DNA from 4 places in the Pseudogracilibacillus amylolyticus genome. Region 1 is predicted to be linked to each of the others. Evidence: predicted binding sites of a transcription regulator. Region 1 holds the regulator's gene; each other region holds the start of a gene.

Region 1 (8,217 bases):
CTCATTTAAATAACTATGTAATTCAACTAACTGGATTTTTAATGATTTAATCTCATTATTTAATTCTTCATCTAGATTAATATAGAGGATAAATTCATCGTCGTGGATTTCCCAATTCAAGTCATAAAGGTTATTTAGAACATCTTTTGTTATTTCCTTATCATCTTTTATTTTTTCTGTTAGAAATGTTACTAATTTATCCGTATCAGCAAACATATCAGGTATGCTTATAAATGATTTATTTTCTAAATCGACCATATAGGTTTTAACATATGTATTTTTCATTTCATTATGTATAAATTGCTCTACCGTAATAACGAAATTATATATATTCTCATCAAGTTTATGGATATCAGTTTGATAATTTAAATGTGCAGGTATTTTTTCGCCTCCTGATATCCCCGATTTTTCTAACTCTTCTGTAAAAACTTTTTCTTGGTCACTTGCCCATTTATGTATTGGGTTATCAATTGCCTCAATATTTAAAAAAGGGATCATTTTAAATGTGGTGAGTATTTCTGTCTCTTTCGTTTCCGTTTGAATTTTGATCCCTTTATTAATTTCATCATTTAAAATTTGTGAAGACACTTTCTCTTCGTTTGAAGTTTTTACAGCTCCTGAATTACTGGTAAAAACAAGAGCTAAAGAAATGCAAACTAAAATAACGAAGGATAAAATGACCCTTTTTTTTGCGATTAACATTATCCATATTCCCCTTGTTGAAAAATAAATTAGTGAGATCTGTCTTTTTTTGTCTAAATTAATTATATATCAAACAGATTACAAATAACAACGAGAAATTTATGGATATGTTTGGTTTACAACTCTAATTTCTTCAGTGGTTTTACTGCCGGACCGTTCAAAATGTCGCCTGTATACGTATAGCGTGAGCCATGACATGGACAATCCCATGTATTTTCTGCATCATTCCATTGAACTTCACACCCCATATGGGTACATGTCGTATCAACAGCATGTAGCCTGCCATCAGCATCTTTGTATACACCTGCTCGTTCACCTTGAACAGTTGTCACACAACCTTCGTTTGGTTCTAGTGTTTCGATATCTTCCTCGGGTCTTTCCATTTTTCCTTTTATTAAATGTTTCGCAACATCTGTATTATAACTAATTATTTTTCGGATAGATGGATCGGCTTTAATATCTCTTCCAGGTGAAAATAATTCTTTAAATGGATTATCTTGTTCAGTGATTAAATCAGTTATCAGAAGTGCAGCATTTGTACTATTCGTCATCCCCCACTTTCTAAAACCAGTCGCTACAAATACATTTGACTGCGCCTTAGTAACAGGGCCAACATATGGTATCTTGTCCAATGTAACCAAATCTTGTGCTGACCAGCGATATAATATTTCCTGTAATCCAAAATTATTTTCGGCGAATTGTTGGAGTGCCTCATAATGCGAGATCATTGGCTCATTACTTTGACCTGTTTTATGTGCATCTCCAGCAATAAGTAACAAATCCTCATTATTTATTTCAATTGGTCGTATTGATCTTGTTGGTGTCTCTGCATTTATATACATCCCATTTTTTACTGCTTTATTCGTTTTACAAGCTATAATATAGGAACGATCTGCATACATTTTAGCTGGATAAAAACCGGTTCCATCATAAAATGGATAATGTGATGCTTGAATTACATAACGGCAAAGGATTCGGTGATCATCCTCGGTAATAATTGTTGGATGTTTATTATGCTCTACATTTAAAGCTCTTGTTTCTTCATAAATTTCTACACCGTTTTCTTTACATGCTTGAAGTAATGCTTTTAGATATTCTAACGGATGAAAATGTGCCTGTTCACTCATTTTTAAAGCTTTTTTTACTGGAAAAGGTAGATCGACAGTATCTATAAGCTCCCCTTTAATATTTAGTTTTTCATAAGCTTTATATTCATTTTCTAGTTTTGTTATATAGTCAGCTGATTTTGTATAAAGATATGCATCTTCTGTCGTGTATTGACAGTTTATCTCGTATTCATTAATCATACTTTCAATAAAATTTTTAGCTTGAATATTTGCTTCATAATAAAGTTGTGTATTTTCTACTCCAAAGTGGCTGATAAATTCATCATAAATCATTCCATGTTGTGCGGTTATTTTGGCGGTAGTATGACCAGTAGTTCCATTTAGAATTTGACCCGCATCGATAAGACATACCTTTAGACCTTGTTTTGAAAGTAAATATGCGGCAGTAATACCAGTCATTCCTGCTCCTATAATACCAACGTCAACTTTAATTTTCTCTTTTAATTTATCAAATCTTGGCAATTCAACGGAATCGTACCAATAACTGGTAGATTGTTTAGGTAAAGGGCTCGTCATCTTAGTAACTCCTTTTAGTCAATAGTAATTGATAATATTCCCATAATAAATAGTAAATATGTGTAAGAAGAAATAAAAAAAGTCTAAATTCAGTATGTACTGGATTTAGACTTTTGAAATGCAATATTATTTAATTCACTTCAAAATATTCTTTATAATAACCGGCGACTCGATTACTGTTATCAATTACGAAAATAAATTCTTCAGTTTCATTAATAACATCATATTCTTTTCCTTTTGTTAACATATTGTTTACTTTATATTTTTTTGCATCTGAATGAATACATTTTACTTGCTTGACCGGTTGCTTGTTTTCCCAATTTAAATGAATCATATAATCTCCTCTTTTTAGTTTACATAATATTATTATTGTAACTTACTTAAATAAGTAAAGATATTTCCCATATCCTTCTTTTTCCATATCTTCTTTTTTTATAAAACGAAGTGCTGCAGAGTTAATGCAATATCGTAATCCCCCATGTTCTTTAGGTCCATCTTCAAAAACATGTCCTAAATGAGAATCAGCTTCTTTACTCCTTACCTCCGTTCGTATCATACCACGTGTAGTATCAAGGTGTTCGGTAACTTGCTGATTAACAACCGGTTTTGTAAAGCTTGGCCAGCCACATTGGGCATCAAATTTATCTTTGGAGGAAAATAGAACTTCTCCGGAAACGATATCAACGTAAATTCCCTCTTCTTCATGATCATAGTATTCGTTATGAAATGGTTGTTCTGTTCCATTTTCTTGTGTAACAAAGTATTGCATTGGAGTTAAATTATTTTTTAATTCTTCTTTGTCATATTTCTTCGTCCAGTTGTCTTTTATAAACTGTTCTCTACCAGATCCTTTTTTATATGTTTTATAGTGAAACTGATTTTTCTTATAGTAATATTGATGTTCTTCTTCTGCTGGATAAAAAGTTTTTGCCGGAAGTATTTTCGTTACAATTGGCTTATTAAATTTTTTACTTGCTTCTAAGTCCTGTTTGGATTTTTCTGCGGTTTTCTTTTGTTCTTCATTATTGTAAAATATCGCTGTTTTATAAGAGTCCCCGCGATCGTGAAATTGTCCTCCAGCATCAGTTGGATCGATTTGTTGCCAAAACAATTCAACAAGTTCCTCATATGGAACAATAGCTGGATCAAACGTGATTTGCACTGCTTCTACGTGTCCAGTTGTATTGGAACAAACTTGTTCATATGTTGGATTCTCTACTGTTCCGCCAGTATAACCGGAAATTACTTTCTCGATTCCAGGTCTCTCATCAAACGGCTCAACCATACACCAAAAACAACCACCTGCGAATGTTGCTGTTTCTAATTTTTTAGTCATAGTTTATTTCCTCCTGTCAAACATGGATTGATTTAAATAAATAATCGAGGTGGAGGGCCTTCATACGTTATTTCATCATTATTTACTTCATTATTTCGTTCTAAAGTTCCTCCATCTTTTATCTCATTTAATGCTTTAACTAAATGATACATCTTCGGTACTTCTTGTAGGACTGGTCCGTATTTATCAAAGAATGGTGTACTTGACTCGATCATTCGAATAATGTATTGAATATAAGCTAATGCTCTTGCAACATATTCATTCACTTTTCCATAAATTTGAGTCCGAACATTTTCGGGTCGTACGATAGTATTTCCTTGTGGGAAATAATTAAAAGGAGTATTTCTCACTGGTTGAAAAACTACCGTATGATAATTATGATTTACCATGTTTCTCACCCTTTTTTTAAATTCTACATTATTGTATGTAAGCATATGGTGAGATGTAACTTATATCTTAACAATAATCTCTTTAAAAATCTATGAAAAAAGCCTTCCCATATAATGTTACGGGAAAGGCTATAATTTCTTTATTTTTTATCCATTTGATTGTTCATTGCACGCATCATTTGATTAATTTTTTTCTGTGATGGTTTTTGACCCATTTGCATCATTAGCGTACGTAACATTTGTTCATTAATTGGTGGATTCTTTTTCAAATAGTTCATCATATATTTTCTAGCAATAAAAAATCCGAGAGCAACTCCTGCTATCAGTGCCAAGAGAGCAATAAGCACTACCCATATTGTTGACATGAAACAATTTCCTCCTTAAAATACAACCTTAACTAATTCCTTTTACAGTATAAACAATTCGGCAACATTAGACAAACGTAAGGTTATTTCAATAAATCTTCTACGTGTCTCACAACATTTTCAATTGTAAAACCATATTCTTTTACAACAACGTCGCCTTTTCCTGAGGCACCGAACTTGTCAACTGCAATAATTTTACCTTCATCACCTGCATATCGTTCCCAACCAAATGAGGAAGCCATTTCAATTGCAACTCTCTTTTTAATATGTGTTGGTATTACTTCGTTTTTATATGTTTCATCTTGTGATTCAAAACGATCCCATGAAGGAATACTTACTACCCTCACATCAATATTCTTGTCCAATAAAACTTTTTGAGCTTCTACAGCCAAACTGACTTCGGACCCTGTAGCAAGTAAAATTGCCTCAGGCTCATTTTTAGCATCAGAAATCACATAAGCTCCTCTGCTTACACCTTCATACGCTTTATCTGCAGTGTTTGGAAGTGTTGGTAAGCCCTGACGCGTTAGAACAAGTGCTGTAGGTTTGTCTTCTGATTCTAATGCTAACTGCCAAGCTGCTTGTGTCTCATTTCCATCAGCTGGACGGATTACGGATAAATTAGGCATCGCTCGTAGTGATGCTAATTGTTCAACAGGTTCATGTGTCGGTCCATCTTCCCCAACAGCAATTGAATCATGTGTAAACACATAAGTAACTGGTGTATTCATAATGGCAGATAATCGAATGGCAGCTCGTAAATAGTCACTAAATACGAAGAATGTTCCCCCATAAACTTTTAAACCACCATGTAAAGCCATTCCATTTAATGCTGCACCCATAGCAAATTCACGAACACCAAACCATATATTTCTGCCATCATAGCTTGCTTTCGTAAAGTCGCCGTCATCTTTTATCATCGTATTGTTTGAGCTTGCTAAGTCAGCACTACCACCAAATAAATTTGGAATTGACTTTGCGAGTGCATTAATAGCATCACTTGAAGCTACTCTAGTTGCAAGTTTGTCTTTTCCAGCTTCATAACGAGGTAGATTTTTATCCCAATCTTCCGGTAACTTATTATTTATCGCCAGTTCAAGGTCTGTCGCAAGTTCAGGATAACTATGTTTATATTCATTAAATAATTTATTCCATTCTTCTTCTGATTGCGCGCCTTTTTTAACTACTTTTTCTTCAAAATTATTGTATACATCTGTATCCACATGAAATTCATCATGTTCCCATTTATAATATTCTTTTGTTAGTTTAACTTCATCTGCTCCTAGTGGTGCTCCGTGAGAAGCCGATGAATTCGATTTATTCGGAGAACCATATCCGATAATTGTTTTTACTTCTATTAAAGTTGGTTGCTCCGTATTTTCTTTAGCTTTAGTTATTGCTTTTCTAATTTCAGCAAGGTCATTTCCATCTTCAACACGGATTACTTCCCAGTTATAAGCTTCAAATCGTTTTTGTGTATGATCAGAAAATGAACGGTCTAAATCTCCGTCAAGAGAAATATCATTAGAGTCATAAAGTACGATTAATTTTCCTAAACCTAAGTGACCAGCTAAAGAAGCTGCTTCGTGCGAGATACCTTCCATTATATCGCCGTCACCAACTAATGAGTATGTATAATGATCGATAATATTAAAACCATCTTTATTATATTTTGCAGCAAGATGAGCTTCTGCCATAGCCATTCCTACAGCCATTGCCACACCTTGTCCTAAAGGGCCTGTTGTCGCCTCCACGCCATCTGTATCTAATACTTCTGGATGTCCTGGAGTTCTAGATTTAAATTGACGGAAACTTTTAAGATCTTCTATCGTGACATCATATCCTGATAAATGAAGAAGACTATATAATAGCATAGAACCATGACCTGCTGAAAGTACAAAACGATCACGGTTAAACCATTTTGAATTTTTAGGATTGTGGTTCATAAAATCGGTAAATAACGAATACGCCATTGGAGCTGCACCCATTGGTAAACCTGGATGACCCGAATTTGCTCTTTCAATTGCATCAATAGATAATGTACGAATAGTATTAATTGCTTTTTGTTCAATTTGTGATAACATGCTATCTTCCTTTCAAGTAATAAATTTATTTAAATTTTTTATTCTTTTTTAATTTCTTTACTTTTTCAGGTGTAACATCTTGTCCTTCTGGATCAATAACAGTTAAAGTACTTATTTGATTTGTAAAAGACTGTCTAATATTATGGAGATATTCCTCCCTAAGTTCTTTTTGTTCTTTTTTTTCTTTATTCGTAAGTCCTTCTGCTTTTGATTTGTTTGCGAGGTAATTAATTCGGTTTAATTTTTCTTTTGACATCATCACGATCACCTCATTACTACTATTGTACTTAATTTTTTAAAATTAGTAAAAAATTAAACGAAATCTACATACTCTTCTATATTATGCTTTCAAGATAACTCTTTCAAGTTTAAACATTTATAAGTCAAAACAGAGAACTTATGTTTGACTTTTTTCACTAAAATGGTATGATATAAGTAATAAAAAAAGTGAGGTGTTCCCTGTTGAAGAAACTCTCTAAAAGACAACAAATGATTTTTGATTTTATTAAAAATGAAGTAGAAACAAAAGGCTATCCACCTTCTGTACGAGAAATCGCAAAAGCTGTTGGACTTGCTTCAAGTTCCACTGTGCATGGTCATTTAGAACGAATTGAAAATAAAGGATACATAAGACGAGATCCAACTAAACCTCGGGCAATTGAAATATTAGACCAGTCAGATAATGATATTGAAAAAGATGCTGCAAGATATGCACCGGTAATTGGTAAAGTAACCGCTGGGTCTCCGATAACTGCAATTGAAAATATTGAAGAATACACTCCTGTTCCTAGTTCTATTGCACATCAAAGCGATAATTTATTTGTGCTTGAAATTGAAGGGGAAAGTATGATCAATGTTGGCATTCTTAACGGTGACCGGGTGATTGTTAAACAACAAACAACCGCAGAAAACGGTGATATTGTAGTCGCGATGACCGATGAAGATGAGGCAACTGTTAAACGTTTTTTTAAGGAAAGCGATCATATTCGTCTCCAACCCGAAAATGATACAATGGAGCCGATCCGTTTAGAGAATGTTTCCATATTAGGTAAAGTCATTGGATTATACCGTAATTTTTAATATGTAGTTAAACTTTTACTATGAAAAAAGCTAGAGATTATTCCCTAGCTTTTTAAAATTACTATTTTAGTGTGTGTTCCGATGAAAAGGATTAACGTCGTCTAAGTTCGCTATGCGTCCCGCTAGTAATTCCGACGCTAGTACGTCTGTACGTTGCATTTCGAGACACTGCAGCTTTGAATGGTGGAGCGTATGCAGTTAATAAGCGTAGATGTTCTTGCTCGTCGGAAAAAGTGGTATTTTTTTCCAAGAAGCGAAAAAAGCAAGCAACAGAGCTTTCACAGGAAGTGGTGACTCTTCTGACAAGGACGTGGGCTTTTCTGACAGAAGTTCCCCCTATGCAAATTGTCATTTTCAGCGGATTTTCTCGACATCTTTTACAAGTTCTTTCGATAATATAAGTTGGTCTTTTTCAATCAACTTTTTAATGGTTTCCGTAATTGCAATCTTTACATGTGCATAGGTTAATCCACCCTGCATAAAAGCAATAAAAGGAGGTTTGATTGGGCCATCTATCGACAATTCGATACTTGACCCTTGAATAAATGTGCCGGCAGCCATAATAACTTTTTCATCATATCCGGGCATCTCACTTGGATAAGGCGAAACATATGAATT
Region 2 (8,217 bases), on a different contig from region 1:
ATGTAACTCCCTCGAAAGCAACTGCCTTATTATTAGACGCAAGTACCAGGAACACTAATATCCTAAATGCCTTTGTGAAAGCTTATTTACATGAACACATAGATAAAATGAGGATGAAGGAATTAAAGCAAGTGCTGAAATACATTAATAAAAACAACCCTTACAATGAAGAAATCTCATGGTTTGTACTCCTGTCCATGATTTTTGATGATATTAAAGATAGCACGAGCAATGTTAAAGACAAGATTCACAGTTGGATAGACAAACATAAATAGAGATTATTTCTAGAAAAAAGGAAGGGCTTCAAGGATTATCGCTGTTCTTCCATTTTGTATAAACTACTTGTAGTTTTGTAGTTTATACAAAAAACAAAAAGCCCCTTAACTCACGGCAATGAGTTAAATGGGCTAACACAAAATTGTTCAATTCCATTTTATCGCACTAATATTTTATCGCACGGAAGTGATAATTGCAACATACCCGAAAGCTACTTGTAGTTTTGTAGTTTATATGGTATAATTTTAAGTAGGAAAGGTTGATATGAAGCCTTTCCCACACACACATCACATCAAAAAAAGGAGAAGATGAATCTATGGAAAACAGAATCAAAATTCTTGAACTATTTGGAGGAATTGGCGCACCCAGAAAAGCCTTAATCAATCTCGGTGTTGACCACAAAAACATTGACTATGTGGAGATACAAACGAACAGAGTACGTGCTTACAACGCCATGTTTGACAATCGCTATAAGCCACAGACTGTTGTTGGCTACAATTTAAAAGCCGATATTTTGATACATGGCTCACCTTGCCAAGATTTTAGCAGGGCTAGACTAAGATGGGGAGAACGAAAAGGTGGGGCTAGAGGTAGCGATACGAGATCCTCGTTACTATTTGAAACACTACGAATAATAGAGGAAATGGGAATGTGGCGACCACGAGTAGTTATATGGGAGAACGTCGCAGGAGTCCTTGATAGCGATATGAAACATGCTTTTGCTGATTACTTAAACAACATGGTTAGATTAGGGTACACTAATTCATATAGAGTTATAAATGCTATGAATCATGGAATACCTCACAAAAGAGAAAGATTGTTTACTGTATCATTTTTGGGAGGTATACGTTTTGATTTTGATAAATTGCGTCAAAGAAAGTCAACTCACATAAAAGAATTTTTACAACCAGAACATGAAATTCAAGAACAACACATTATAAACGTACCTTCTATGCTAAATAAAATTCCTGAATTTTATAAACCAACCAATAAAAATTATAACCGCATGTTAGATGTTATAGATGACTATTGTTGGACTATAACAGAGCGACAAGACCGATGTCCAAACGCAGGAGTAATAAAAATGAGTGATGGGCGTTACCGTTACCTAACAGAACTTGAATGTTGGAGGTTATTAGGTTTTGACGACACTGATTATTATTCGGTTTTAAAGGAATTCCCGACCAAAAAAGGGAAACGAAATGCGACCTTATACGCAATGGCTGGCAATAGTATTGTTGTAAATGTTCTCGAAGATTTATTTTATAGTATCTTATATGACAGCCATGAAAAGGGAGAAACTCAACAACTCTCTAGCCACAAACAACTGGCACTATCTATCTAATATACCACCACACAAACTACTTGTAGTTTGTGTGGTGCTTTAAATAAACTTTAAAAAAGAAGGTGTTATGCAATATGATTGATTATTCCATGTTTATTATAGGTGTGATCGCTGTAATATCACTCATAATAATAGGGGCTTTTGCGATTAATTGGTCAGGTAACAGCCAAGAGAGAAAAGCCAAATTGTATGCTAATGTAACTGTTTTGGGAGTTGTGGGTTTAGTAGTTTTGGTAATGTCTTATTACTTTGAAGATATTAAAACTTTATTGTGAGAAATACGGATTATTAGAAAAATGGGATGAAAGAAAAGGGTGGCATAAACGCTACCTTTTTTTATTGCAATCGTTAATTATATGTCTTAAAAACTATAAAACTACTTGTAGTTTTGTAGTTTGTATGCTATAATTTTAAGTAAGAAAGGTTGATATGAAGCCTTTCCCACACACACATCACATCAAAAAAAGGAGAAGATGAATCTATGGAAAAAGTATTTGAGGTTATCAGTATCAAGCAGGAAACAAAAGAAGTTAGCGTAAGGTATCTAGGGATTGCACAGACCCAAATTATAAGCCCGTCTGTCGTTGCAAAAGTGGCAATAGAGTTGATTGGTGACGAGGACAGAGAAATATTTTTGGTCATAATATTAAATACGAAAAACAGAATCACAGCAGTCCATAAAGCGCATATTGGCTCACTGAATGCTTCACTTGTAAGTCCGAGGGAAGTCTTTAAAACAGCTATTTTAAACAACGGTGCAAGTATTATAGTTGCTCATAACCATCCGTCATTCGACACAACCCCAAGTCCAGAGGATATTGAGGTAACAAAAAGATTGGTTGAATGTGGAAGAATCTTAGGTATTGAAGTATTAGACCATTTAATAGTAAGTAATAAAGATTATATTTCATTAAATGAAGAAGGTTATATGTAATAAAAGGGGGGCTTCCCCCCTTTAAAAATAAAAAACGGAGGTATTAAACATGAGAGAAAACATTCAAGAAACAATACGCAGCCAAGTATCAGCCATTCTACACAATATCAGCTATCTCAAAAAGCAGGACAAACTATATTTAGCTATTGCACATGAGAATGAACTAGAAAAAATCGTTGAACAGATTGAAATGTTAGAGATCAAAACCAGAAAAGAAATTGAAAAATAATGAGCGATTATAAAGTATGACCATTACAATTTTTGAAGGAAGAAATCAAAACATTATTTTTAGAAAAAAGGGGGAATTGAAGCATTCTTGAACGCTCAAATTAGGCGTTCTTTTTATATAAACTACTTGTAGTTTTGTAGTTTTTATGATATAATTTTAAGTAAGAAAGGTTGATATGAAGCCTTTCCCACACACATCATTTTTAAAAAAGGAGAAGATGAATCTATGGAAAATGTAGTAATTGTAAGGAAGTTTAAAGAGGACGGAAGAAAGGTTATCCATTTAATCAATCGAAACGAATTTGTTTTCGGTAGTTATGTAGACAACGAATTGATGAACGTAAATGTTTTCAATATCGTTCTGGATTGTATAGAAAGAGGGTACATCATCAAAGTTGAAGATAAGTGGTAATGCTTCATGGAATATATTCAAAAGTTTATTCCGAAACGCTCTGTTAGGGGTGTTTTTATTAAAAAACTACTTGTAGTTTTGTAGTTTTTATGGTATAATTTTAGGTAGGAAAGGTTGATATGAAGCCTTTCCTACACATCACATTAAAAGGAGAAGATGAATCTATGGAAGTAATAACAAGGTTTGACAGATTAGAAGGAGACATACCAGTATTTGAAAGAACAAGAGTAAGAGTAAATGAGGGAACAACATCTGAAGCCACCAACATTGTTAAAGGATTATTGGCAGTTATAGGAACTGTTCATGAGATTGTACATTATAGGTTAAGTCAAAAGATTAAATATGTAACTTTTATACAAGGTAAAAACTTCGATGTAGTAATTGACGGTGGTTTAACAAGTGGTTATGTAGGAACAGGTCCAGGTGGATTTTCAAGGATTCTTGAAGAAACAGGCATTACAAAAGATGAAGCTGAAAAGATTGCTCATACACGCTATGTGGATGGAGAAGAATTGAGAGACGCAGTAATAACAATAAAATATCTATAATCCACAATATGTAAAATAACCCTCGTTTTGAATGGACTAGTCAAAATGAGGGTTATTTTTATTTTTCATTTTCTGTCTATTTGATGATGTTGCTTAGAATTTGAAACTAACCTTATCATTTTTAATGAACAAAATTGCTTCAAAGGCTTTTCCTGCTTTGCTTTTAAATCCTTTGATTTTCCCTGTTTCCTTTTTTTCTAGTAAGTCTTTGATGTTTTTTTGAGTGAGTTTCTTGCCGGAAATAGTTTTAGAAATCGAGAACGTACAGCCATTTTTGTAATTAGAGCATCCAAAAAACTTCTGCCGATCAACCATTTTCCCGTCATTGCATACAGGGCAACTACCTATAATTTGTGTACTTACTTGTTCCTTTACAGCCACATTAACCGATTCCGTATCAAGCTTTTTAGGTGCTTCATCAATAGTAGAGTCTAAAAACTTCTGTATGTTTCTCAAGAAGTTTTCCTGTGACCCCTTACCTTCTCCGATTTTCTTCAGATAACTTTCCCATTTAGCTGTCATTGAAGGGCTTGAAAGCAAGTTTCCCTCTATTGCTTCACAAAGAATTTTGCCTTTTTCTGTGACAGCAACAATGTTTTTTTTCACTTCGATATAACCATTTTTCTTAATGGTTTCAATGATTCCAGAACGTGTAGCTTCTGTTCCTATGCCTTCAACTTCTTTTAAGATTTCGCTATCGGCTTCATCCTCAACCAACCTGCCTGCTGTTTTCATCATATTGATCAGTCCACCTTCTGTATAGGGTTTCGGTGGTTGTGTGAAGCCTTCTCTCACTTCTAACAAACTACTTGTAGTTTCCCCTTTTTGTACGGGGGGCAAGACTTCCGAACCTTCCTTGTCTTTTTCATCTGTTTCATTGAAAAGTGATTTCCAACCTTTTTCAACCTCGACCTTTCCTTTTGTGAAAAACTCAATATCTTTTACTTTCGTAGTAATGGTGGTTTCCTCATATTCATAATCACCATGAAACATAGCAAGTGTTGTTTTCATGATTTCTTCATAAATATTTTTTTCTTCCCCATTCAGAGCCTTTAAAGTACCATCAGAAGGGATTGTTTTCGTCATAACAATGGCATAGTGCTCCTGAACCTTTGAACCGTCTACATAGCGCTTTTTGGGCGTTTTATCGGCTGTAAATGAAACACCTAAAAGCTTTTGGTATTCTTCAACATTGTTCGACAAGTATTCAAATTCGCTGTCTGTAATGTAATTGCAGTCAGTCCGAGGATATGTGACCAGTTTCTTTTCATAAAGAGATTGCATAACCTCTAACACCTTTGCAGGGCTATATTTCCAACGCTTATTTGCAGTTGTCTGCAAGGTTGACAACGAGTGCAGCAATGGCGATTTAGTCTTTTTGAGTTGTTTTGTGACGCTATCAATAACTCCATTTTCAGGAGAAGAACAGGAAAGACCGTTCTTTTCCAATAGAGAAATGACTTGTTGCTTATCGTCCTCTTTTATTTTGGCTTTCCCTTTATAAACGCCTTTTTCATGAGTAAATTCAGCAAACAATTCATAGAAAGGCTTTGAAACAAAATTCTCAATTTCTTTCTGCCTTTGGTAAATCATAAAAACGGTTGGAGACTGCACACGTCCGACTGATAGCGTAGTATTAAGCCCTTTTTGGTTTAAAAGTAAGGTAAACAACTGACTTGCGTTGATCCCCACCAACCAATCGGATATTTGACGAGTTTTCGCTTCGTTGTACATAAGTAAATCCTTTGAGTTGTCCTGCAAATTATTAAAACCCTTTCGTACTTCATCCACTTCCAATGAATTAATCCAAAGTCGTTTGATTGTCTTATTTTTAGCACCTGTCATATTTAAGATTGAGTAAAAAATGTTTGAGCCTTCCCTATCCACATCACAAGCATTGATAATTACATCAGCGTCCTTAAACAATTTCTTAACAGCATTAAATTGACTCTGCTTATCTTTCGTCACTTTAAACTCAAAGCGATCTGGAACGATAGGCAAGTTCGCTAAATTCCATTTTCCCCAATCCTCTTTATATTCTTGTGGCATTTTCAAGGAAACTAAATGTCCGATTCCCCATGTTATGGTAGCACCGTTCGGGAATGTGTTACATGGCTTTAATATAATATGTGTTTTCTCTCTTTTTTCTACGTCGAAAGCTTCACAATATGCCTTTGCTTGTGACGGCTTTTCTGCTAAAATAACTGTTTTTCCATACATGCATTATTCATCCTTTCGTTCGGTATTTGACCCAAAAATCAATTCCAGGCATTGAAATAATGTTCGGGTTTTAAGCTTATTTTTCATCCTGGTATCAGCTGTAACGTTCGGTATCACCAAAATAACAGAATACTGATATTTGTGATTTAAAAAAATAACTTGCAATCACAAGTAATCAGTACCCTGTATACGCTACTTGTATCCGAGTGGCCAAACAAAAAACGTGTTTGGCAGCTCTCCACAATTCGCTGTATCTATAAAGTCATTTCTGGTTCGCTTGCCTTTTCAATAGACTTATTTTTAGAAAAATCACTTGCGTCAAGATTTACATTCAATGTGCTGAATGCAGTATTTAGATATTTAACTTCATCTTTTTTAACGCCAGTCTGTTTGAGTATGACTTCAAACGATTCATTTAATTCATGGTTAAGATTATAGGAAATGTCTTTATCACCTTCGACCAACTTTCCAAAGTCTATTAAATCCTGTTTAGATACCATTGCCCTTTCATTTTTTAAGAGCAAATCTGCAACTTCTTCATCAACAATTAATTCATGCAAATCAAAGTTTTGTTCGTTCTTTGGAATTTCAATACTAAATGTTTTACTTTCATCCTTAAAATATTCTTGAATGCTTTGCTCAACCTCGCTATTCATTTTTATAACGTCTGAAAGAGTTGAATCATGCAAAGCACTGTACAATGAATCAGAAACGCTTAAATCGCCTTCTGACAAGGATTGTGGATTATTTAAGTAAACATAGTATGGTTCTAATTCATTTTTTTCAATATCTCCTGCCCAAACACTAAGAGCATATTCCTTCCCATTAACACCATTAGTCATGACTATTTGAGCAATTTCCTCACTATCTCGACCTTGTTCATTTTCAAGTGAGGTTATTCTGAGTTTATGATTATATTTACCATATTTATCATCCAAACTAGCAGACAAATCCTTTAATCTATCATTAAAATTGTTTACCATTCCATTTACTTTATTATTGGCACTTTCCTTTACTTGATTTATATTGTCATTGACAAAATCTTTAGCTTGATTGAATCCGTCTTTCACCTTTTGAGTATGCTTATTAATTTGTTCATTAAATTTTTTGAGGGCTTCTTGAAATTTTTCTTGTAACTGTTTTAAATCAAACGATTTTTCGCTTTCTTTAACAAGGTTTTCTATACGTTCAAAATGACTATCCAGCATTTCAGTTAATTCCTCTTTAGTTATATATCCATTATTATTTTTATTGATATGTTCTTTTAATTCTTCACCATGAGCCACGACCAATTTTTCAACCTGCTTCATTTCAATCCAATTTAAAGCCATTATATTTACCTACCTTTCCAATTCAAATTGTGGTTTTTTATTCAAACTATTTTCTGCTTTATTTATTTCATTTCTTATTTTTGGTGCTACTTTTCCTATATAATGTGATTCTTCATTTAACAAAACACTATGATAACTTTTTTCTAACAACCCATAGTTTTCTTTACTAACTATCTTTTCTTTTTCTAAATGGTGTAATGGATGTGCATATTTTTCTTTATCATATCTACCAGAAACCATATATGGTTTATCTCCATTCGGCAAAGCAATTGTATATTCAATTTCCTTATTTTTGTTAAGAACTGAATCAAAGTCCAAATTATTAACTTCTCCAAAACTTTTAAATTCGGAATCATGGTTATGAATCATCATCAACGGTTCTTTGACTTCTAATTCAGTGATAAATCCATCTTTCGATTCGTGTTTATTCAATGCTGTATATGATAGATACTTATAATAATCATGAGGATTTTCCTTTTTTAAATGTTCAAGAAAATTTTTGTTTTCAAATTCAACAACATTGCTTGATAGTCCATTATTTTCTTGAATCAAAAGTAATTCTTCATAAGAGTCTTTTGTATATTCAACCGTATGGACTTTTGCTTTTTCTAATTCAGAAAAATGTGTGTCGATCACTTCGATAAATTCCTTCGCTGTATCTCTAACCTCATTAAGAAGGTTCTCTTTATCCTTTAATTCCTTTCCTTCTGTCCATCCACCTAAATATGAAAGAGTGAAATTTTCTGTATCAATTCCGTACCTATTAGCGACTACATACGATACCATTTCAGCTTGAAATTCACGTTCGGCTGTCGTCAATTTGTCTCTGGTGTCTGGTGTATGAAGCTTGGCATGAGCCAATTCATGAATTAAAGTAGTGACATTCTCATAATCTGTATTCCTTGGATTGAGGGCAATTTCTT
Region 3 (8,217 bases), on a different contig from region 1:
TAGTCGTTCCATTAATAAGCTGGGTACTTCGAGAAGAACCATACATTGAAGATATTATGAGTGTATTTTATAAATTTCTTAATACGAGCAAAAAATTTTACTTTAGTTTAACTGCTTTTACTCAAATTATTGCCTATTTTTTACTCTTTGGCTCAATACCGATGATGTATCAATTTGTTAACGTTATATTAGAAGAACAAAAGACAGAGATGTGGGAAAATTTTAAAGGGACTGCCCTACTCCGTGGTTTCGCATTATCGACATTGTGGGTCGTGAGTATTCCTAGTTTTATATTTGCTGTTGAAACATTAGGTGCATCTCTTTGGATTGCTATTTTACAAGGACTTAGTATTGCGGTAATTGGAACAATTTTGGCCGTAATTTTTGCCTCTTTTAAAGAAAGAAAATACGATTTTAATGTCACAGAAGTTCTTCAAGCAAATATGAAACAAGTACTTAAAAATGCATCTCATGAACATGTTAGAAAAAAGAAGGTTATTGAATTTGTTTTTCTTTTTATATCGTTATTTGGGACGATATTTTTAATCCACGGACTTTTCCATATCAAATTACTGCTCATTATCCCAATTGTAATTATTTTATGGATCATTGCATTCTATTTTATTAAAAAACGAGCTTATAAACTATTTGGTGTTGCAAAAGATTACTTCCAAAAAGGTATGCTTAATCAAGCATATCAATTAAATGTTATGCTTACTGTCGGAGTGTTGATATTCGGGCTTAGACAAACAGAGTTTGCAAGTACTGTTGTGAGTGGGCTTAATGTTATGCAAGAGTATTTTCCAATTATTAATCCGCTCTTTTTATTACCGTTTATCGTCATTATTTTAGGTTTTTTCGGTTTAGGTCCTTTAACGGTAATGGTTCTTGTTGCCGGAATTTTAAGCGGTATGAATTTACCATATCCACCTGAACTAATTGTGCTTGCCGTTACATCTGGAAGTGTAATTTCAATTCTTATTTCACCTGTAATCATGCCTGTAATTGTGCTCAGTGCCTCTAATGGTTTGAGCTTATTTACAAACGGATTAAAATTCAATTGGAAGTACGCTCTTGTATTTTATATTATTGTGCAATCGTATATTCAGGTGATGGTTCATATATAGTAAATGGAGGTAAGCTCGCTAGCTCACCTCCATTTTTTATTCGTACTCTTTTTCAAGTTTTTTCGTACTTCTTATCGTGTCGATTGGACGAACTAATTGCTCAATTTTATCCCGTTCCGGTTCCAAAAATGGTGGGAGCGATAACTTTTCGCCGAGTGTTTCATACGGTTCATCCCCCATAAATCCTGGACCATCTGTGGCAAATTCAAATAATATTTGTGGGGCTACATTGACATATAAAGATCCGAAAAAGAAACGATCTACAAATCCAGATGTTTGAAATCCAAATTTTCGTATATGTGTATCCCATTCTGCTAGTTCTTCCCGATTATCTACACGGAATGCTGCATGGTGAACAGTGCCGTACCCTTGACGTGCTGGAGGCATTGTTACATTGTGTTCCACAATGACTTGCGCTCCATTTCCACCCTCTCCTACTTCAAATAGATGAAAATCTCCTTCTTTGGCAATTTCATTAAAAGAAAAAACTTTTTCCAGCATTTCTTTAAAATAGTCGAACTGTGCAATACGAACAAAAATTGGGCCGAGTCCTGTTATTGCATATTCTAGAGGTATTGGACCATCTTGCCACGGTGTTCCCGATGCCACACCTTCATTATTTTCATCCGAGATTAGTTGATATTTCTGATCATCAAAATCGTTGAATGCAATTATCTTTTTACCGAACTGCTCTTCAATTCCCGTGTGCTCAACTTTTAGACGCTCAAATCGTTTTATCCAATATTCTAATGCGGCATCGCTCGGTACACGAAAGGACGTTTTCGCAATTTCATTCGTACCGTGAACACCTTTTGGAATTCCTGGAAAATCAAAAAATGTCATGTCTGTCCCTGGACTGCCTGTATCATCGGCAAAAAATAAATGATATGTCTGAATATCGTCCTGGTTTACTGTCTTTTTAACGAGACGCATGCCTAATGTATACGTAAAAAACTCGTAATTTTTCTCTGCACTACTAGTTATTGCTGTTACATGGTGGATCCCTTTTAAGTTCATTTTTTCCTCCTGCATTATTCTATTGGTGTTAATTTTGCTTCAATATCTTGACGTTTTTCTTCTAAAAATGGTGGCAAAGTTAATGATTCTCCTAAATTCTCAAGTTCCTCATCAATATACAGTCCTGGACCATCTGTCGCTAATTCGAATTTTATTCCGTTCGAGTCTCTAAAATACAGACTATGAAAATAATGACGATCAATGATGTCTGTAGCAGGATATCCGCGTTCTTTTATTTTCTTTTCCCATTTTTTCATTTCTTGTACATCTTTTACCCGAATTGCTAGATGATCAATACTCCCTTTTCCTGGTTTTTCCGTCTCTCCATCTTTCTCTTGTATAATAATCTCACTGTAAAGAGCTCCCAGTACTGATTGATATCTAGCTTCTTGCTCTTTATTTCCTACCTTTTCATAACCGAATAAGTTTTCGAGCATGTTGATTAATTTCTGTGGGCGCCTAGCCGTCATCTCTACTGGCCCCATCCCTAAAATTTGATATTTCTTAGGAACAGAAGAATTTTTCCACGTTTTCCAAAAGGAAGGAAGTTTCTCTCCAGATCCGTCCATTAGTAGAAGTTCTAGCCCGTCTGGATCTTGAAATGGCAATGCTTTCCTCCCGCTGTAATTGATGAATTTGTTGTGCGGAATTTTCAACTGTTCAAAACGATTTTTCCAATAAGTTAGCGCATCGTCATTTTTTACTAATAACCCTATTCTAGTGATCGCATTTGTTCCTCGGTATGTCGATCCTACAAATGGCATTTCAAAAAATGTAAGACTCGTACCCGGGCTCCCTGTTTCATCTCCATAAAAAAGATGATACATCGATGGAGTTTCTTGGTTGACTGTTTTTTTAACAAGCCGTAAGCCTAATTGATCGCGGTAAAAATGGACATTTTGCTGTGCATTTTTGGTAATCATCGAAATATGATGATGTCCAGCAATTGTAAGCATTTTTATGCCTCCAGTTAATTATTGTATATTCTTATCTCTAGTATCCATCAAATTATCTCGAATTAAAAGTAATTTGTTTTATCCTTTATTATTTCATCATCACACAGACATTATCGAAAACGCCTATCGCCCCCGACGAGCCGGGGCGGAGGCACGCCCCGGGCTAACAACAAACTTTGAGATGTAAGTCACTATTGTTGAGTAAGTTTGATTATTGGCTTAATTTCATGAGGTAAAGCCAACTGTTAGAGGATTCAATCGCTAAGGATGTTGCTGGGGGTGTGATTGAGGATGATTTGCAACTACCTAAAAAGACATGAAAATATTTCACCGTTCCACACGATCATGTATTTACCCAATGCATTTACCTACTTTTTCATTATTACGGATATTTGATTTTGCTATAAAGGAAGTTGTATAGTACGTATTAAGTAATCTTTTTCATTTATTGCTATTGCGCCTGAGAAAGGATTAAATGATATGTCTAAAAAAGTAAATAGTGCAAATTTAATTAATAAGTTTAAGACAAGTTTTAAATGTCCTCTTTGTGATCAATCTATTAAAGTGGTAAACCTGTCAAGTGTAGTCTGTACAAATAATCATACTTTTGACATTGCCAAGCAAGGATATATTAATTTTATGACCCGTTCTGTCAATAGTAATTACGGTAAAGATTTGTTTGAAACTAGATATAAACTCATTACGGAAAGTAAGCTATACTCCACTTTGCATGAGGCAGTGACACAAATTATTAAAGAACATGGTATTTTAGCCAACCCGTTTATGATTGCGGATCTCGGGTGTGGGGAGGGATCGCATCTACATTCAATTATAGATCAAATTGAAAATAATATTATTACAGGAGTGGGGCTTGACCTTTCTAAAGAAGGCATTTTAATGGCTGCCAAAAATTACTCTGATTTTATTTGGTTTGTTGGCGATTTAGCAAGAACACCTTTTACAAATACATCATTTCACGTCATTCTTAATATTTTATCCCCCGCTAATTATGCTGAGTTTAAAAGAATTTTAGTTCAGGATGGACTCGTTATTAAAGCAGTCCCCCGCCCTAGTTATCTTAAAGAACTGAGAGAAGCACTTTTTATTGATAAGAAAAATATCGACTACCAAAATGACCATACTGTGTCTCTTTTTGAAAAAAACTTTCAACTTCTAGATATTCAACAAATAACCAATACACAGATTTTAACCAGGACAGATCGTGAGAATTTGGTAAAAATGACTCCTCTTACCTGGTCAGCTAATCGCTCGCGGATTAACTCATTTATTGAACAAGATTCCGCCAAAATTACATTAGATTTGGATATATTAATCGGGTTGAACAAATAAGAAAATTCCCCGCGTGACCTCTAAGTGAAACTCCTTCGCTGAATTACGCAAGAACATCTTGCGTGACTCTAACAAGCAGGAACTCCATCATAGAGGAACGCGAGAACATCTTGCGTGACCCTTACAAGCAAAAAAACCTTTGCAAGGGTACGCATGATTCACGCAAGCTACCACAATATACAAAGTCCATCTGCTGAGCGGCTGGGCTCTCAATTACATACTTCTACATCAACAATACTTGATAACGAAACATGGAACCCATCTTCATTTTTTAACACAATATACCCTCTCCATTGATCGATTTTATCTAACTTTCCACGCAAGGTTAAAAAGTCACCATTATGATAATATGTCATTTCAATTACCACTTGATGTTCCAATGCAAACTTTAATGTTTGATCAATCTCCATCATTTTTTGTTCATCAAGAATTGGTTTTTCTTTATATTCAACAAAAACATCCTTTAACATCTCAACATGTTCGGGTAGCATTAGAGATACCCATTTCATCGTTCCACGGTCATGTACTTTCATCATGCATATGCCTCCAACTTCTGCCAGCTCTGTTCTACCGCCAAAATATTTTCCGTTTTAAACGTTCGTAACCGATTTCGCATATAACAAAAAGCAGTAATATGATCATCCGTATAAGAAATAATTTGGATGGTGCGCTTTGAAATAGATCCTGACTTGGATAAATAAATAATATTTACCTTTCTTCCAGTTTCCACAGCCTTTTTTATACAGCACATCATTCTTCTTACCTCCTGAACATTTGTTCTTATCTTAACACAATTTCCAGCACTTTACAAGAACAAATATTCCTGTTTCTGTTGTTTTTTATTTATTTTTTACATAAAATAAATCATACGTTCTTATTATTGGAGGTAAGACAATGGATTATTCACTTTATCCTAAAAATGATGTTCTTTGTATTGATATGCGTTCTTTTTACGCGAGTGTGGAAGCTGTTAAACGAGGACTGGATCCAATGAAAACGTTATTGGCAGTCGTTGGAGATATATCGCGTCCGGGAAGTATTGTTCTCGCTGCTTCACCCGCGTTAAAAGAAAAACACGGTATTAGCAACGTAAGTCGTTTTTTCGAGTTACCGAACGATCCAGCAATTCATCTTGTCCAAGCAAATATGGCCGATTATTTGCACGTGTCCCTTCAAATTACTAAATTACTGAATTCTTTTGCTCCAAAAGAAGCGATTCATCAATATTCTGTAGATGAAGTTTGGATTACTGTGAACGGCTTAGAGAAATTGTTCGGAAATCGTCGGGAGATTGCTGTTCAAATTCGAGATGCAATATTATCTGACTTTGGAATTACAAGCGCAATTGGGATTGGTGATAATAAATTTTTAGCTAAAGTTGTAATGGATTTACATGCTAAAAAAATGGAAAGTGGAATTGCGGAATGCACCTATGAAGATGTTCCGGATAAGCTATGGCCTTTTCCAGTAGAAAAAATATGGGGAATTGGAAGTCGGATGAAGCGAAATTTACACCGTTTAGGTATTACAACACTTGGTCAAATTGCACAATTTCCTCTCTCTCACTTAAAAAAACATTTCGGAGTTATGGGGGAGCAACTTTATTGGCATGCTTGGGGAATTGATTTAAGTCCTGTTTTTGGGGATTTTACAAAAACTACTCAAGAAAGTTTTGGACATGGTATTTCCTTATTACGGGATTATACAAGGAAGGAAGCACTCACTTGTATTCTCGACCTTTGCGAAGAAGCATGCCGAAGAGCTCGTACTGCAAAAAAAGCAGGAAGAACCATTCATTTGGGAATCGGTTATTCAAGCGAAACAGGCGGGGGATTCAGCCGCTCTTTTTCCATGGATACTCCAACAAATATTACGATGGAAATGCATCAAGTATGCGTCCAACTTTTCAATAAATATTATGACGGGTACAGTAAGATTAGACGGGTCTATGTCACATTAACTAATTTATCGGATGATCAAGATACACAGCTTGATTTATTCGATGAGCGACCGAAGCAAAAGGATATCGGATATGTAATGGATACAATTAGAGACCGTTTTGGAGCAACTGCTATTTTACGTGCCTCGAGCTATACCGATGCCGGAATTACACTTGACCGCAGTAAGAAAATTGGTGGACATTGGGCTTGATAATGTCCCATTTTATTAAAAGTTTATTAGAAAACTTGGCTTATCGCCAAGCCTTGGTTTCACTTACGACGCACAGGATGTGCTAGTACAGGGTTGCAACAAATCTTTACGGTGGGACGAACGAAAGTCCAGTCCCAGGACGTCGCGCTTTTAGCCAGTGAGCAGTAGGAAAGTTTTATATTTTCTGCTAAAAAACCTTCTGTATAACAGAAGCAATTGTTTCAAGATTTCCACACGACAAACTGAATACATTTTTTTCAAGTATAACAAATAACTATATTTGAACAGTGACTTTTTTCCCAACTTTATTATTTTATTTATATACTAAAAATGGGAATATACGCTCGTTTTATGTTATAATGAAACTAACAGTAGATTGGCTTCTCATGAGGGAATTGCACACTGTTTCCTTTAGGGATACTCCCCAAAGGAGGGGGTGATGCTTATGGATATGGAGAGTGTATTAACACTAATGATTTCGTTCGGAATGTTAGTTGCTTTCATCATGTCCAGCAAAAATGAAAAATAATCCCTCATGTGGTCTAGCCCGCCAGTGAAGGATTATTTCTTTTACTGTGCCTTCCCCTCTTGTTGGGGTTGGTCTATTGTTACCGTTCCATGTTTGCCGCATGGGACGGTTTTCATATTGTATGATTTTCTATTTTTATTATACCACGAATAAACCGTTTTTACACGGTTTTTACTGCTTTCTAATGATGATTTAATAATTAATAATCACTAAACGGTTCTTTAAATTTGACTTGAGCGATTTCATCACCATTATAACTAGGTCCTCACCATCACGACCGAATATAGCATAGCGTAAAATTTACGCAATTGTTCTTGGCGTTATTCATCCGTTTCAGTCGAAACTTACCAGCTTACGCCAAATTCCATGGTAATTGAGGATGTTGCTCTCGTAAATCCTGTGATATACGTTTAGTTGGCTTCCCCAACAATTTCTAGATTACGAATTACTGCATTTTGTATTAATTTTGAACTAAAAAATCACTTTTGCCATTTGGGATGTATGATTCAATATTTTCTATACATCCCAAAATATGATGCAAATAAACATTGTCATTCTTCATAATTGGATTGCTTCCCTTAGCACATCTTCCTTCATACTCCAATGAATAGCATTTTCTGTTACAACATCGACTTTAACGTTTAGTAAGTTCTCAACCTCTTGTTTAAAGCGTATCAAATCAAACAAACTTCTTCCCTTTTCAAAATCAACAAGTAAATCAAGGTCACTCATAGACCCATCTTCTAGCCTTGCTACAGAACCAAAAACCTGTACATTTTTAATACCGTGTTCATCCGCTAATCTCAAAATCAGATTACGTTTTTCCTGAAGAACATCATATAACACAGCACATCCCTCATAATCTTCGTTCATATTAAACATATTATATCATGTTTTTACATGTTACTTTGTATTCATTCCCATCATAACACTGTACAATTATCGCGCCCGATTCTGGAATGCTAAATCTTTGTTCTTCAGGAACGGTAAGTACAAACCCAAATTCAAAAATACGATAAAGCCAAACACCAAAATGTAAAATAATAGCTTCAAATTAACCCCACCCTAAAAGTATTGGCAACACCAG
Region 4 (8,217 bases), on a different contig from region 1:
GAACAAATAAATGTTTATTCCGATACACGACCAAAGCAACAATAGCAAGCATCAATCCTGAAATAAGAAAAACACTTCTAACTCCAAGTAAATCTGCAAATAGTCCCATACCAAGGGATGATACTCCGAATATTCCTGTAGAAACAGCCCCTAAAGACGTGTAGATAGTGGATAGCTTTGTCTTTGGGACGCTAGTTTGGATAACTGTTTGTTGAGGAATACCCTTTATTTGACCAAATACTCCCATACCAAGCGACAGTAATATAGCAATAATTGGGCTACTGTTTACACCGAACCAGATTGTTATCAAACAGCTAAACAAAGAGCCAATAAAGATCACTTTACCCAATTTTGATTCTAATGCAGTGGCGTTTTTTATACAGTAGATGCTCCCGATGATTAATCCTAGAAATAAAGATCCATTAATAAAACCCCACCATTCTTTGCCTACGTGTAATGCTTCACTGACAAAAACGTAAAGAATTGCCGCAATCCAAACTGTTTCCGCAATTGTTTCCAGTATCTCCATTATAGCTATTTTTCGTAACACTGGAACATAGAATAATGTGGACCAACCCTTTTTAATTTGGTCTAGTTTACTTTCTTGCTCTATTTCCAGTTGTTCAACACTTTCCAGCAAACATAATAAAATGCTTGATACAACAAACAAGGAAAAAACTAACCAAACAATCTGTTGTGTATCCATCATAACAAGGGCTAAACTGCTTATAAACCACATAACCGTTTGTATGAATTGAGATAGTGTTTCAGCTATCCCATTCGCTCGTATTAGGTTATTCGGTTCTACATATTGTGGTATTAATGTTTGTTTAATTGGATTAGCACATCCTTCAAGAAATGCAATGCCTGAGATAATAATAAAGATTAAATAATAGTTTGCTCCCGATATTTCAGGTAATAACAATCCCAGTCCAACGATAACCATTGTTTTGCCTACTTGCGAACCGGCTAATAACCACTTTAAGTTTACTTTTCCGATCAATAAAGGTGTCAAAAGACTAGATACAAACATTGAAGACGTAATGGTAAATGGAACAAAAGAAGCTGCAGTCGCAGATCCCGTTAGTCCGAATATTGTACTGATAATACCTACCATATAAAGGACATCGCCAATACTTGTAAATGACTGTCCCGTGATCAGTAAGGAAAAGTTTTTATTCAATTTTATATCCCCCAAATTAAAATAATTTATATGATAAATGGGGGATTTTAAATTGGAAGTTTCATCTGATATAGCTCCTTCATCAACAGATAAATCTTGGGGGATTTCGATTTATCAAGATTTTTGATTACTTATTATAAATCATAAATTATAGAAATTTAATTTAGTAAATGTTTCAGTCTTAAACAATATGCCCGTTTCAGCAACTGCACCTGTTAGTTGAACACATCTAAGTCTTTCATAGAGTAAGTTAACTAGTCTGTTTTAAGACTGTATTTTATAACTTCGTTTTTATCATTGAAGAAAAGAATCAACCATTCACTATCGATACTAATTAATCCTCTTTCATCTCCGAGATAGTACACAATGTTATTTTCTTCCTTAAAGTATTCAGTTTGGGTTGGATTTCCCAATAACTTATCTACCTCTTCACTCGTCATTCCATTTAACTTATAATGTTCTAACAAGTCATCTACCATATATACTCTTTCCTCGGGTTTATTTAACCATCTTTCAGTTGAAAAATTTGATTTATATTCATTAAAACCAAGCATAATACCACACCAAAGTGGTAAAATAGAACATAGTAAGGAAAGGGTTTTAAATTGAATTTTGGCCTTCTTTTTCTCTTTAATTTTAGTACGCTTATAAAGGAACAATTGAAACAACAACAAACAAATGAATGGTAGAAGTATTGCTGATAAACTCACAATATTATATGTAGGACGAATCAAATAAATATATAAAAGATATCCCGAATAAAGAAATAAATACAAGACAATATACAAACTAAAAAACTTTCTAGCTACCATTCAACCACTCCTTATTACAACTAAAAAATTTGGTGCTTTTCTTCGAGATTGGGGCGCTAATCCTCCTTCTAGAAAAGCGCCCGTTTAGTGAAAATGTTAGAAATGACCAAATTGCTTAGTTGGAGATTTCAACGCAGAAAGCAGTTTGACGCACAAGCCTGCCAACAGTGAAAGTAATGTGTACAATATTAACCAAAACCAAAGAAGTGAATGCAGTATCGTTAGGTTTGCTATAACAGAAATTAGTGCTACCAAAATTGGCGCCAAATAAATATTTTTAAAGATAAAGTATCCGATTATTCCAATCAAAATTGAAGCCACTGGAAACGTAAACATAACTAATGTAATAAACAAACCCACTTTTATCCTCTCCCTTCACTACCTAAATTTAAATACAGTAGCAAGAAATGCATTTTGTTAAATAATTGCATCCATTCTTGTTCAACAATCTGACCGTTTGTGTAATAAAAAGTATTATAAATTGAACTTTTAAACCAACTTTAACATACATTTAAATTAATTTTAATTCTACACGATAATTCGGGGACTTAAAATATAAATTATATAAATATGACTTTTCTTAGTCACGACTTAGCTTTCTATTCCGCATTTCATAGCATTTCATACTATTAGTAAAGTACTAGTTTTCTAATATTGCAAAGATGTGTTAATATAAGAGACAAGTAGGAAACGTTGCAAGGAGGAAAATCAAATGACTAGTAAAAATCCTTCAAAAGAAATCATTTCATCCATATTAAATTCGTCAAAAACAATTGCTGTCGTAGGACTTTCAAACAACCCAGAACGGACTTCTTATCAAATTTCTAAAGCAATGCAGGATGCAGGGTATAAAATTATTCCTGTTAACCCGAATGTCAACGAAGTTCTTGGAGAAAAAGCCTATCCTTCTTTAAGTGACATTGAAGAAAAGATAGATATTATCAATGTCTTTAGACGATCTGAATTTTTACCGGCTATTGCTAAAGAAGCTATCAACATTGATTGTAATGTGTTTTGGGCGCAACAAGGCGTAACCAACGATGAGGCATATGAAATTTTGACAGAACGAGGATACACGGTAATTATGGATTTATGTATAAAAGTTGCACAAGCCGTCTTAGTATAAAATATAATGAAATTGTTATGATAATGGGATGACATTTTTAGTCATCTCTTTTTATCGTGAAAATGGGAAACGACAAAAGTAATTGATTATTGATGATATAAGCGTATAATATTTTAGAAGATAAGAAAGTTGAATACTTTCTACCGCTCACTGACTATGAGGTTGGATATTTTGGAACAGAAGAAAGTCAGGTGAGTGCAAATTTAGTTTCGCCTAAGGACTCGGTGAAGTCTTAGTTTTCAAATACAAATGTATGATTGTTTTTTATTGTTTTAATTAAAGGAGTCGATGATCGATTGGTTGATGCTTCATTAAATTACACAGAGGAGTCTATTCAAGTACTAGAAGGTCTTGAAGCGGTAAGGAAAAGACCTGCAATGTACATTGGTTCGACTGATATAAAAGGTTTGCATCATTTAGCATATGAAATAATTGATAACGCAGTAGATGAGGCACTTGCTGGATATGGAAATGAAATAAATGTTAAATTACATAAAGATAATAGTATTTCTGTTAGTGATAATGGGAGAGGTATCCCAACAGGAATTCATGAAACAGGAAAACCGACTACAGAAGTTATTTTTACAGTTCTCCATGCAGGCGGGAAATTTGGACAAGGTGGTTATAAAGCAAGTGGTGGATTACACGGTGTCGGTGCTGCAGTAGTTAATGCATTATCCGAATGGCTGGAAGTAACAACGTATCGTAATGGTGAAAAATATTACCAGCATTTTAAAGATGGCGGAAAACCGTCTACCACATTGGAAAAAAAAGGTGATACAAAAAAATCGGGTACAATTATCCGCTTTAAACCTGATCCGAAAATTTTTTCCGTAACTGAATTTAAAACAGAAACAATTGCAGAAAGGTTAAGGGAATCAGCTTTTCTCTTTCAAGGGTTAAAAATTACGTTAACGGATGAACGGACAAATAATGAGGAAGTTTTTGATTATGATGAGGGATTAGTCTCTTTTATCCATTATTTAAACGAGGGAAAAGATGCATTCCATGATGTAATATCATTTAGTGGTGAGCAGAACGGAATTGAACTTGATTTTGCATTTCAATTTAGTGATAGTTATGTAGAAAATATGCACTCCTTCGTGAATCATGTCCGTACAAAAGATGGTGGTACCCATGAAGTAGGCGCCCGTGCAGCCATAACAAGGACATTTAATGAATATGCAAGAAGAAACGAATTTCTTAAAGAAAAAGATAAGAATTTAGAAGGAAATGACATTCGTGAAGGCTTAACTGCTATTGTGTCTGTTAGAGTACCTGAAGAATTATTACAATTTGAAGGACAGACAAAAGGTAGACTTGGTACAACGGAGGTAAGATCCGTTGTAGATGCGATTGTCTCTGAAAAATTAGCATATTTTTTAGAAGAAAACGGTGATACTGCTAAGAAACTACTTGATAATGCGCTTCGGGCAAAAGATGCTCGTGAAGCCGCCCAAAAGGCTAGGGAAGATGCGAGAAATGGAAAGAAAAGAAAACGAAGCGAAACATTATTAAGTGGAAAATTAACACCTGCACAATCACGTGATACGTCTAAAAATGAACTGTATTTAGTGGAGGGAGATTCTGCAGGTGGTTCTGCGAAACAAGGTAGAGACCGTGTGTTCCAAGCAATCCTTCCACTAAGGGGGAAAGTAATTAATACAGAAAAAGCAAAACTGGATGATGTCATGAAAAATGAAGAAATCTCTACGATTATTCATACAATTGGTGCTGGAGTAGGCGCTGACTTTAACGTAGAAGACGCTAGATATGATAAAGTGATTATTATGACAGATGCTGATACAGACGGTGCACATATTCAGGTGCTATTGCTGACGTTTTTTTACCGTTATATGCGTCCGCTTATTGAGGCAGGGAAAGTATATATTGCATTACCGCCACTATATAAAATTTCCAAAGGTAAAGGAAAAAATGAGCAGATAGTCTACGCCTGGGAAGATAGTGAAATGGAAGAAGCTGTTAAGAAATTCAAAACTGGCTATACGATCCAACGGTATAAAGGTCTAGGAGAAATGAATGCGGATCAGCTGTGGGACACAACAATGAACCCTGAAACAAGAACATTAATTCGAGTAACAATAGATAATGTGGCACAAGCGGAAAGAAGAGTAACAACATTAATGGGAGATAAAGTATCTCCGCGTAGAACTTGGATTGAAGAAAATGTAGCGTTTGGACTAGAAGAAGATGAAAATATACTGGAAAAGTAAGATGAGAAGTTGTAAAGGAGAATTTTTATGTCTCAATTGAAGCAATATGTTGATTTACCGCTGGAGGACGTTATTGGTGATCGTTTTGGAAGATATAGTAAATATATTATTCAAGATCGAGCGATACCAGATGTACGAGATGGGCTTAAACCCGTACAACGTCGTATATTGTATGCAATGCACGTAGATAAAAATACACATGAAAATAATTTCAGAAAAGCAGCAAAAACAGTCGGAACCGTTATAGGTAATTATCATCCGCACGGGGATACATCTGTTTATGATGCGATGGTACGTTTAAGTCAAGATTGGAAAATGCGTTACGAATTAGTAGAAATGCATGGAAATAACGGAAGTATTGATGGAGATCCACCTGCAGCGATGCGTTATACAGAGGCAAGACTTGCAAAAATTACAGGTGAGTTACTGGACGATATTGAAAAGGATACAGTCGATTTTATACCTAACTTTGATGATACAAATAAAGAGCCAATTGTTTTTCCAGCTAAACTTCCAAATCTCTTATTGAACGGTTCCACAGGGATATCCGCCGGCTATGCTACAAATATTCCACCACATAATATCCAGGAAGTTATCGATGCTGTTATTATGAAAATTGATAAACCAACCGTAACTTTAGATGATCTTATGACTAAAATTAAAGGACCAGACTTCCCTACAGGCGGAATTGTTCAAGGTCTTGATGGAATAAAACAAGCTTTTGCAACTGGAAAAGGTCGGGTAGTTGTTCGGGGTAGGGCAACAACTAAAAAAATGCGGGGAAACAGAGAACAAATTGTCATTGAAGAAATTCCTTATGAAGTAAATAAAGCGAATCTTGTCCGAAAAATAGATGAATTGCATGCCGAACGAAAAGTGGAAGGGATTGCGGAAGTTAGGGACGAAACGGATCGTTCAGGTTTACGTATTGTTATCGAGCTGAAAAAAGATGCCGATAGCGAAGGGATCTTAAACTATTTATATAAAAATACGGACCTACAAATTATCTATCATTATAATATGGTAGCTATTCAGGATAAAACGCCGAAATTATTGCCACTAACAGAAATTTTGGATGCATATATAACACACCAAAAGGAAGTAGTAACACGCCAAACAAGATATGATCTAAATAAAGCAAATGATCGTGTTCATATTGTAGATGGATTAATAAAAGCTATTTCAATTTTGGATGAACTCATTCAAACAATTCGTAACTCTAAAAATAAGGCTGATGCGAAACAAAATATCATTCGACAATATGAATTTTCGGACCCTCAAGCTGAAGCAATATTAGCATTACAACTGTACAGGTTAACGAATACAGATATCACCATCCTTAAGGAAGAAAAAGTTGAATTAGAAGAAAAAATTAAAAAGTATGAAGAAATTTTAGCCAAACCGAAAGTTTTGTTAAATGAAATAAAAAAAGAGTTGCGAAGAATTAAACGTACATATGGGGATGAAAGAAAAACGACAATCGAAGAGGAAATTGAAGAAATTAAAATCAATATCGAAGTAACAGTACCGAGTGAAACTGTACTTGTTTCCATCACTAAAGAGGGGTATATTAAACGAACCAGTTTACGATCATATGCCGCTTCAAACAAAGACGATTTAACAATTAAGTCATCTGACCATCTTGTAAGATTATTGGAAATGGCTACAACCGACTATGTATTAATCTTTACGAATACCGGGAAATATATTTCAGTTCCAGTTCACGAATTACCTGATATAAGATGGAAAGATACCGGGGTACACTTATCCAATTTAACAACTTTTGGTTCAGATGAACGGATTGTTCAATGTATTCCTGTTCGCGAGTTTACAAACGATAAATATCTATTATTTTTAACAAAACAAGGAATGATTAAAAAGACAGAATTAGAGGTTTATCAATCACCCAGATACTCTAGAAGTTTAATTGCTCTAAATTTAAGAGAGGGCGATGAAGTAGTCAATATATTTGAAACAAATGGAAAGCAAGATATCTTTATTGCGACAAATCTAGGGTATGGATTATGGTTTAATGAATCTGAAGTTTCCCCGGTTGGTCAAAGGGCTTTGGGAGTAATTGCAATCCAATTAAAAGAGGCCGACTATGTTGTAAATGGACAAATTATCGATGAATCTATTTCTGATTTATTTTTAGTTACACAGCGTGGTGCATGCAAACGAATGAAAATTGATGCGTTTGACAAAACTGCAAGAGCAAGACGTGGTGTCCATATGCTACGGGAATTAAAAGCAAAGCCGCATCGGATTGTAGGGTTTTATACGATTTCTCAGGAAGAGGAAATAAGTTTAGTAACGGATAAGGAAAAAAGGATCAAGGTAGTACCATATGGTTTACCAATAAGTGATCGAAATAGCAATGGCTCCTTTATCATCGATGCAGATGAAGAAGGAATCGTTGAATATACGATAATAGAAGCAGAATATGATATTCCATTTAACGAATCATAATAGGTTATTCTGAAAGTATGCCAAGAAAAGGTAAGGGATGAATTAAAGAACATTTCATCTCTTACCTTCTTTTTGTTTCTTTAATGTTTTTTATGCATGAACTGTGAATTGATAATAGAGTAGTCCCTTTATAATGCTAGATTGTGATTAATTTGTAAATGCGAACTTGTGATATTTATTAAAATTCCCCGTATCTAAAATTAAAAAGAATAAAGCTAAATAAAAATCGGTGCCCACGCAAATTGGACTTTTTTTATTGATAAAAAGGAAATTGAGAAACAACCTTTATTGATTAGAGCCGGTAGTTATTGGAAATACTTGTGATAAGATAACACGGAAATGAGTTGAGCAATTCCATGTCTTTTTTTAAAAAAAATAAAGGAATGCCGTCCA

Evidence for each region. Region 1 encodes LexA, which represses DNA repair genes until DNA is damaged. Its sites were predicted from a motif close to CGAACATATGTTCG; they were not measured.
Region 2: the regulator LexA is predicted to act here: its motif matches at 6,016-6,029, upstream of ACPYKA_RS03165 (type IA DNA topoisomerase).
Region 3: the regulator LexA is predicted to act here: its motif matches at 5,218-5,231, upstream of ACPYKA_RS10195 (WYL domain-containing protein).
Region 4: the regulator LexA is predicted to act here: its motif matches at 3,368-3,381, upstream of parE (DNA topoisomerase IV subunit B).

The regions. Positions count from the first base shown of each region.
Region 1 is NZ_JBPPZG010000008.1:22,460-30,676, forward strand. Features, by position in the region: gene ACPYKA_RS01850 (polysaccharide deacetylase family protein) at 1-702, opposite strand, end outside; gene ACPYKA_RS01855 (FAD-dependent oxidoreductase) at 819-2,345, opposite strand; gene ACPYKA_RS01860 (DUF6501 family protein) at 2,476-2,679, opposite strand; gene msrB (peptide-methionine (R)-S-oxide reductase MsrB) at 2,722-3,681, opposite strand; gene ACPYKA_RS01870 (hypothetical protein) at 3,714-4,070, opposite strand; gene ACPYKA_RS01875 (YneF family protein) at 4,211-4,435, opposite strand; gene tkt (transketolase) at 4,519-6,519, opposite strand; gene ACPYKA_RS01885 (DUF896 domain-containing protein) at 6,545-6,778, opposite strand; gene lexA (transcriptional repressor LexA) at 6,982-7,599, shown strand; gene ACPYKA_RS01895 (methionine gamma-lyase family protein) at 7,954-8,217, opposite strand, start outside.
Region 2 is NZ_JBPPZG010000015.1:2,698-10,914, reverse strand. Features, by position in the region: gene ACPYKA_RS03200 (hypothetical protein) at 1-275, shown strand, start outside; gene ACPYKA_RS03195 (DNA cytosine methyltransferase) at 593-1,621, shown strand; gene ACPYKA_RS03190 (hypothetical protein) at 1,696-1,896, shown strand; gene ACPYKA_RS03185 (JAB domain-containing protein) at 2,103-2,555, shown strand; gene ACPYKA_RS03180 (hypothetical protein) at 2,605-2,784, shown strand; gene ACPYKA_RS03175 (hypothetical protein) at 3,010-3,195, shown strand; gene ACPYKA_RS03170 (hypothetical protein) at 3,315-3,743, shown strand; gene ACPYKA_RS03165 (type IA DNA topoisomerase) at 3,837-5,963, opposite strand; gene ACPYKA_RS03160 (hypothetical protein) at 6,218-7,294, opposite strand; gene ACPYKA_RS03155 (ArdC-like ssDNA-binding domain-containing protein) at 7,304-8,217, opposite strand, start outside.
Region 3 is NZ_JBPPZG010000076.1:7,485-15,701, forward strand. Features, by position in the region: gene ACPYKA_RS10170 (hypothetical protein) at 1-1,127, shown strand, start outside; gene ACPYKA_RS10175 (ring-cleaving dioxygenase) at 1,164-2,144, opposite strand; gene ACPYKA_RS10180 (ring-cleaving dioxygenase) at 2,159-3,100, opposite strand; gene ACPYKA_RS10185 (putative RNA methyltransferase) at 3,581-4,450, shown strand; gene ACPYKA_RS10190 (YolD-like family protein) at 4,660-4,986, opposite strand; gene ACPYKA_RS10195 (WYL domain-containing protein) at 4,983-5,204, opposite strand; gene ACPYKA_RS10200 (DNA polymerase IV) at 5,345-6,601, shown strand; gene ACPYKA_RS10205 (nucleotidyltransferase family protein) at 7,689-7,976, opposite strand.
Region 4 is NZ_JBPPZG010000071.1:4,329-12,545, forward strand. Features, by position in the region: gene ACPYKA_RS09770 (MFS transporter) at 1-1,183, opposite strand, end outside; gene ACPYKA_RS09775 (hypothetical protein) at 1,438-1,995, opposite strand; gene ACPYKA_RS09780 (DUF2651 family protein) at 2,092-2,331, opposite strand; gene ACPYKA_RS09785 (CoA-binding protein) at 2,708-3,121, shown strand; gene parE (DNA topoisomerase IV subunit B) at 3,418-5,355, shown strand; gene parC (DNA topoisomerase IV subunit A) at 5,383-7,824, shown strand; gene ACPYKA_RS09800 (spore germination protein) at 8,181-8,217, shown strand, end outside.